DNA from 3 places in the Alkalimarinus alittae genome. Region 3 is predicted to be linked to each of the others. Evidence: predicted binding sites of a transcription regulator. Region 3 holds the regulator's gene; each other region holds the start of a gene.
The links. Region 3 encodes sigma-54, which starts transcription at its own class of promoters, with help from an activator protein. Its sites were predicted from a motif close to GTTGGCACGNNNNTNGNNT; they were not measured.
Positions count from the first base shown of each region.

Region 1: a site for sigma-54 is predicted at 782-800, ahead of cynS (cyanase). Genes of this name have one in related genera too.
Region 2: a site for sigma-54 is predicted at 1,126-1,144, ahead of NKI27_RS15510 (LPP20 family lipoprotein). Genes of this name have one in related genera too.

Region 1 covers NZ_CP100390.1:2,365,922-2,368,190, reverse strand. Annotated here, with positions in the region: gene NKI27_RS10750 (alpha-hydroxy acid oxidase) at 1-671, shown strand, start outside; gene cynS (cyanase) at 847-1,287, shown strand; gene NKI27_RS10740 (formate/nitrite transporter family protein) at 1,468-2,269, shown strand, end outside.
Region 2 covers NZ_CP100390.1:3,439,973-3,442,241, reverse strand. Annotated here, with positions in the region: gene NKI27_RS15515 (conjugal transfer protein TraF) at 1-835, opposite strand, end outside; gene NKI27_RS15510 (LPP20 family lipoprotein) at 1,252-1,800, shown strand; gene NKI27_RS15505 (flagellar assembly protein FlgT) at 1,840-2,269, shown strand, end outside.
Region 3 covers NZ_CP100390.1:3,129,942-3,132,210, reverse strand. Annotated here, with positions in the region: gene NKI27_RS14220 (RNA polymerase factor sigma-54) at 168-1,694, opposite strand; gene lptB (LPS export ABC transporter ATP-binding protein) at 1,882-2,269, opposite strand, start outside.

The DNA.
Region 1 (2,269 bases), 760 kb from region 3:
GGGCAGAAAGAGCAGGTTATACGAAATTAGTGGTAACGATAGATGCGCCATTACACGGTATTCGAAATAGAGCTCAGAGAGCAGGTTTTGAACTACCAGCAGGTATTACTGCTATAAATTTAATAGATAGACCTCCGTTACCCCGAAAAATATTAGAGTCGCATGAAAGCGTCGTCCTACAAGGTATGATGAGTGAAGCCCCCACATGGAATGATATAGATTGGCTGCTCAGCGTAACATCGCTGCCCATTATTTTAAAAGGTATCTTGCATCCAGAAGATGCAAAAATTGCAAAAAATAAAGGAGTAGCCGGCCTGATTATCTCTAATCATGGTGGTAGAGCGCTGGACTGTGTCCCTTCTGGCCTTGATGTGTTACCTGCTATCCGTCAGTCGCTCGGCAAACGCTATCCTTTACTATTAGATGGCGGTATAGAGCGAGGAACCGATATATTCAAAGCGTTAGCCTTAGGTGCAAACGCGGTGTTGATAGGGCGGCCTCAACTATATGCATTATCGGTAGCTGGAGCGCTAGGTGTGGCGAGTATGTTACGTATTCTTAGAGAGGAGCTTGAAGTTACGATGGCACTTGCCGGTACCGACACTCTTGAGAAAATAACACCGCAATATTTACAGCGAATAAACTGTGACTGCACCAATCCTAACCACTAAAACCGTTAATGCATTTCTTTAGTGCTTCCACGCGCGTCTTCACATAAATAATCATTGTTTCAATACCTTACAAATAACGGATAAAGCCGTGTATTTATCAATATACGGCTTTTGGCATGGTTATCGCAATTACCTGATTAGCGAAACTAATGTTAAACGTGTTGGAGTGATCTGTATGAATAAGTTAGATGTGACTGAAGCAATTATCTTATTGAAAAAAGAGAAAGATCTTACTTGGGAAGCCATAGCTGAATATATTGGCATGTCACCTGTTTGGACAACGTCTGCTTGTCTAGGAATGAATAGCTGCTCAGAAGATGTGGCAAGTAAGCTGATTGAGTTTATTGGCTTACCCTCAGAGGCTAAAGCCGTTTTAATGGCTTACCCTACAAAAGAGTGGGATAAATCCATTCCTCAAGACCCTCTTATTTATCGGCTATATGAAGTCGTTGGCGTTTATGGTGAGACTTTAAAAGAAGTAATTCAAGAAAAGTTCGGTGATGGAATTATGAGCGCAATAGACTTTACGATGGATGTAGATAAAGAAGAAAACCCTAAAGGAGATCGAGTAATCCTAACGCTCAATGGTAAATTTCTACCTTATAAATCGTGGTGATCTAAAGTGGTGCAATTTATCGGATCTGTACTCAATGGAATGCACCGTAATAATACTTATTTGATAATGATAAGTCTTTAATTTTAAAAAAATATAATAAAAACAAGGTTTTGAAAGTTGGCATTTATAATGCTTATACATATTTAACTATTATTCAATATTAATCTAGAGAGAGCATTTATGGCTTATATAGAACCTAGCGAGTTTGTCACCAAAATGGTTGATGCTGGCGAATCTAAGGTCTACATGTCAACCAAAGATACACTTATACGTGCCTTTATGGCTGGCGCCATACTGGGGCTTGCTGCGATATTTGCAATAACCGTTGCGATTAAGACAGGTAGCCCGCTTATTGGCGCTATTCTTTTCCCTGTTGGTTTTATCATGCTTTATTTAATGAAGTTTGATTTGCTCACCGGTGTGTTTACCTTAGTACCATTAGCACTTCTTGATAAACGACCTGGTGTTACGTTTTCGGGTGTAATGCGTAATTGGGGCTTGGTGTTTCTGGGTAATTTCGCAGGCGCACTGACCACGGCCTTTTTTATGTCGTTTATATTGACCTACGGTTATTCGATTGACGGGGGTGCGATTGCTGCCAAAGTGAGTGCGATAGGTGAGTCTCGAACTTTGGGTTATCAATCACATGGCTTTTCAGGCTGGTTGACCATCTTTGTACGTGGAATGCTGTGTAACTGGATGGTTTCAATGGGGGTTGTCGGTGCGATGATTTCAACATCTGCTGGCGCTAAAATGGCAGCAATGTGGATGCCTGTAATGCTGTTCTTTTTCATGGGGTTTGAACACTCAATCGTTAACATGTTTTTATTCCCTTTCTCAATGATTATGGGGGGAGACTTTACCGTAATGGATTACTTATTATGGAATGAACTTCCAACGGCATTAGGTAATCTAGTGGGTGGCTTCTTACTGGTAGGGCTACCGTTATACTATACCCATGTTAAAACATCTCCTGAGCGTC
Region 2 (2,269 bases), 310 kb from region 3:
CTATCCATTGCTTGTCTTGGCCAAATTGATACGCAACCCCAAGGTCCATATTAAATGTACTGTCATTGGTTTCATAGTTATCGGCATCAACATCTTCGTCATCAAATGAGGTAATGTTCGCGGCGTACTCGTAAGTGATCAGTGATACGTACTTAGGGGAGACGCCAACGGTGAAGGTGTTGCCGTTCATATCAAAAGCGGTAGCAAAGCTTACGCCGAATTCACTTAGACCCCCTACTATAGCCGTGGCTTCTGAGTTGATGTTTGTATTTGACTCATTTAGTTCTGTTGCGGGTTGAGTGCCTGCAGCGACGGCATCTAAATAGGCTAGATCGCTTTGAGCTATGTCGCCTCTAACCGTGCCTTTAACTGAACCATCAAGAAATACACTGACCGCAAAAGTTTGATTGGGGATAACTAATGCAGCACCTAGGCCGGCATCGACCTTTGCGGTGTCTTTGTTCAGCTTTGAAAACTGACCGCTTAATTTTGTCGCTGAGGCTTGAATAGCGGCCTGATTGCTGTTTCTCACTGCTGAGTTGAAGGTATCTATTTCACTCTGGATGTCATCAATTTGGTCGATGACTTCTTCGTCATCTGCGTACTTGATATTGAACGAAGGAAGTATCAAGCCAAATCCATCGTGTTTTTCTTCATGTTTTATCGCTAACAGTGCTGGGTTGTGAAAGCTGGCACTCGCAGGGCTTGAAGAGGCAACACCTGTCCCGCCCATGGCGAATGATCGTGCATCTTGAAATCCATTAGGTGCAGCGAATGCTGTTTGGCTTTGTGCAACAACTAACCCGATAGAAATAGCGAGGAGTTTATGTTTCATGGAGGTAAGGTCCTTACGTTATCAGTTGACTAAAGGGATACGGTTTAAGTGGGTATGGTCTAATTCGTTCAAAGAACACGAGGCTATTAATTAGCTGATGCCTAGGCTTATGCTAATGCTATTCCCTTAAGCTTAGGCTGAAATAGCTGATTTAGACGTGACAAAGTGTTTTTGTTTGTAACGAATAGCCCTAAAAATTTACTGAAGTGGCAATGGATAACCTTTAAATGTAAATAACAAATACAAAGGGGCAGTCCTTTGCCGGTATATGACTTAATAGGCTTGATAATTGTGGCATGACTTTTTCATGTAAGTTTAATTAATCTCGTTAACCGCCAACGCTTTGTCAGTTAGTTTTGATCGCGTCGTGCTGCTAAAACATAAAAATATACATAAACGTATACGGTAGGTTTTTTATGAAATATGTTTCAAGACTGATTTTGATGGCTACCTTGATTGGGCTTTTGTCATCTTGTGCAGGTACAGTTGACGATGACTCAGAAGCGAATAGTCGTACTGAAGCACTGCCTCCTATTTTAATTAGAGTGTCGGGTTATGGTACTTATGAAAATGATAAAGATAGACTCTCAGAGCGCAAGCGACTAATGGCAATGCGGGCTTCAAGGTTAGATGCTTATAGAGCCTTAGCTGAACGAGTTTATGGCACGGTAATATTCGGCGCGTCAACGGTGAGTGACTTTGTTTTAGAGCACGATAATTACAGAACGATGGTCGATAGCGTGATTCGTGGTGCTAAAGTCATTACTGTCACAGAGCATAAAGGAGGCACATATGAGACAGTCGTTGAATTGTTGCTAGAGCCTCGCTTTAGAGAGTGTTTATCTCACGTAAATCATTTTCGATATAACGAAGACTGCAGACTACCGTTACCTCATGGCAATGACTCGGCAGGCGATATTACAGTGACCAGTAAATCTAATGATAGTCTCTATTATTTAAAGTAGCAGGCTGCTTGTCGTGTTAGCGACTTATGAGGATTATATATGACCATTAAGACGCACGTGTCTTCAGCTCTATTTATGGCTTTTTTGCTCTGTTTGTCTTCGGCAACCCAGGCAGAGTGGGTTCAAGTGACAGGGCGTGCAAACATTGTAGATGGGCAGTATGAGTTGGCGCGAAAACAGGCTAGGGAAGATGCGCTGCAACAAGCTGCGATTCGTCTAGGTGCAAGGATAGAAGGGCGCCAAGAGATGAGTAATGGTGCGTTGACCAAAGACGACGTGACGGTTACGACACAAGCTAAAGCAAACAGTGTTGTGGTGGTTGATGAGTCAGTCGACGACGGTGTTTTGAGTATGGTTGTGAATGCGGATATGGTTAAAGTCTCAATGCAACTATGCGCCCCAGATAAAGCTAATGGTTATAAAAAAGAGATCGCCGTGTTAGGTTTTTTGGTGCAGAACCCCATAGAGG
Region 3 (2,269 bases):
TTTCACACTTTACTTTTTCGTAACACTTTTCTTTCTTTATACTGCTTTAATTGAGTCGCCAAACGTTCAGTAGGAATTAACGTTATGTTTAATTGATCTTAGCATATCAATAGGGCAATTTATTGATCCGTAACCGTTTAATTTTAAATGTTTATCACTAATGACTGCTATATGAGTCGTTTACGTTCATTCGATGGCGGAATTGACATTGCCTCACGGTATTTTGCAATGGTTCGCCTAGCTACTTTTATGCCTTGTTCGTCAAGAATAGTCGCAATTTTGCTATCACTTAATGGCTTTTTCGCTGACTCGGCTGCGACTAGCTTTTTAATGATCGCTCTAATTGCGGTTGATGAGCATTCTCCACCCGAAGCGGTGCTTACATGACTAGAAAAGAAGTATTTAAGCTCAAATATGCCTCTAGGTGTATGCATGTATTTTTGTGTTGTTACTCTCGAAATAGTCGATTCATGCATTTCAACCGCTTCAGCAATGTCATGCAAAATCAACGGTTTCATCGCTTCTTCACCGTGATCTAAAAAGCCTTGCTGGTGTTCAACGATCTTACTCGAAACCTTCAGAAGAGTCTCATTACGACTTTGTAAGCTTTTGATAAACCACTTGGCTTCTTGCAACTGATCTTTTAAATAGGTGTTGTCAGCACTGCTATCTGCACGCTTAACGAGAGATGCATAACCTGAGTTGACGCGTATCTTTGGCGCTATCTCAGGGTTAAGCTCAACCTTCCACCGGTCATTGACTTTTTTAACGACCACATCAGGTATAACATATTCAGGGGTGTCGCCACTGATCTCTTCACCGGGACGAGGGTTGAGTGACTGAATAAGTTTTATGACCAGCTTTAAGTCGGATTCTTTAATACGGCTACGTCTTATGAGTTGAGCGTAGTCTCGATTACCTAGTAAGTTAAGGTAGTGGTTAATAACTAGCTTTGCCTGAGGAAGCCAAGGCGTTTCGCTGGGCAGTTGATTGAGTTGTATCAGCAAGCATTCTTGAAGATCTCTACTGGCAACCCCGGGCGGGTCAAAATGCTGTATGCGCTTGAGAACAGCTTGTATTTCATCCAGCTCTACTTCGTGCGCGTCTATTTCATCTTGATACGATTCGGTAAAGCCCGATAATATTTCTTCTAGCGTACTGGAGAGGTAGCCGTCAGTGTTAATAGAGTCAATGATTGACATGCCTATTAACTTGTCGACATCAGACATTGGCGTTAGGTTAAGTTGCCATAGCAGATGGTCTTGCAATGATTCGCCTACGCTGTTTCGAGACTCAAAGTCACTATCTTCTTCTGGCGCAGGACCCGAAGGCGCGTTGTTAGGGTATATATCGTCCCAAGCTGTATCGACGGGCAAGTCATTAGGTATGCTATCTGACCAGTCCTCCGAGTTCATAATATCTTCGGAACCTTGCTCAGCAGGCGTCTCTGTTGCAGTGGCGGTCAAATCTTCTGAAGTACTCTGTGTATTTGAATCTGATTCGGCGTTAGAGTCGGTGCTTTCTGAGCTGTTTCTATCGTCATCAGAAACTTCCAACATAGGGTTTGACTCAAGGGCTTCTTGAATCTCCTGTTGAAGGTCTAGAGTAGAAAGCTGCAGTAGGCGTATTGCCTGTTGCAGTTGAGGGGTCATCGTCAGCTGTTGGCCAAGCTTTAGCTGAAGTGATGCTTTCATGACCATGTATTATTTTCCGCCTTATACAAAAACATCAATGAACAAGGTCTCCCTATTATTACGTCACTCAAATAGACTGTATACGTTTTAGTGTAAACCACTTCTGAGTGCGTTGTTTTATTATTTACTATTAATAACATTCTAGTAAGGAGATCTAAAAATTAGTAGTGATTGCCGAGATAAAGGGTCACAATTTAAATTCATCCCCTAGGTATACATCTTTAACCTGCTGGTTTGATAAAACGTCTTCAGCTGTTCCTGAAGCAATAATATGTCCATCGCTCACGATATACGCTTTCTCACAAATATCAAGGGTTTCCCTGACGTTATGGTCGGTTATTAAGACGCCGATGCCTTTTTCTTTCAGGTGTGTGACAATTTGCTTAATATCGCTGACTGAAATTGGATCAACACCTGCAAATGGTTCATCGAGCAGTATAAAGTGAGGCTCCGTAGCGAGTGCTCGTGCGATTTCTACCCTACGTCGCTCACCCCCTGACAAACTCATGCCTAAGCTATCTTTGATGTGGGTAATATGAAACTCTTGCAGAAGTGTTTCCATTTTTTCTATGCGC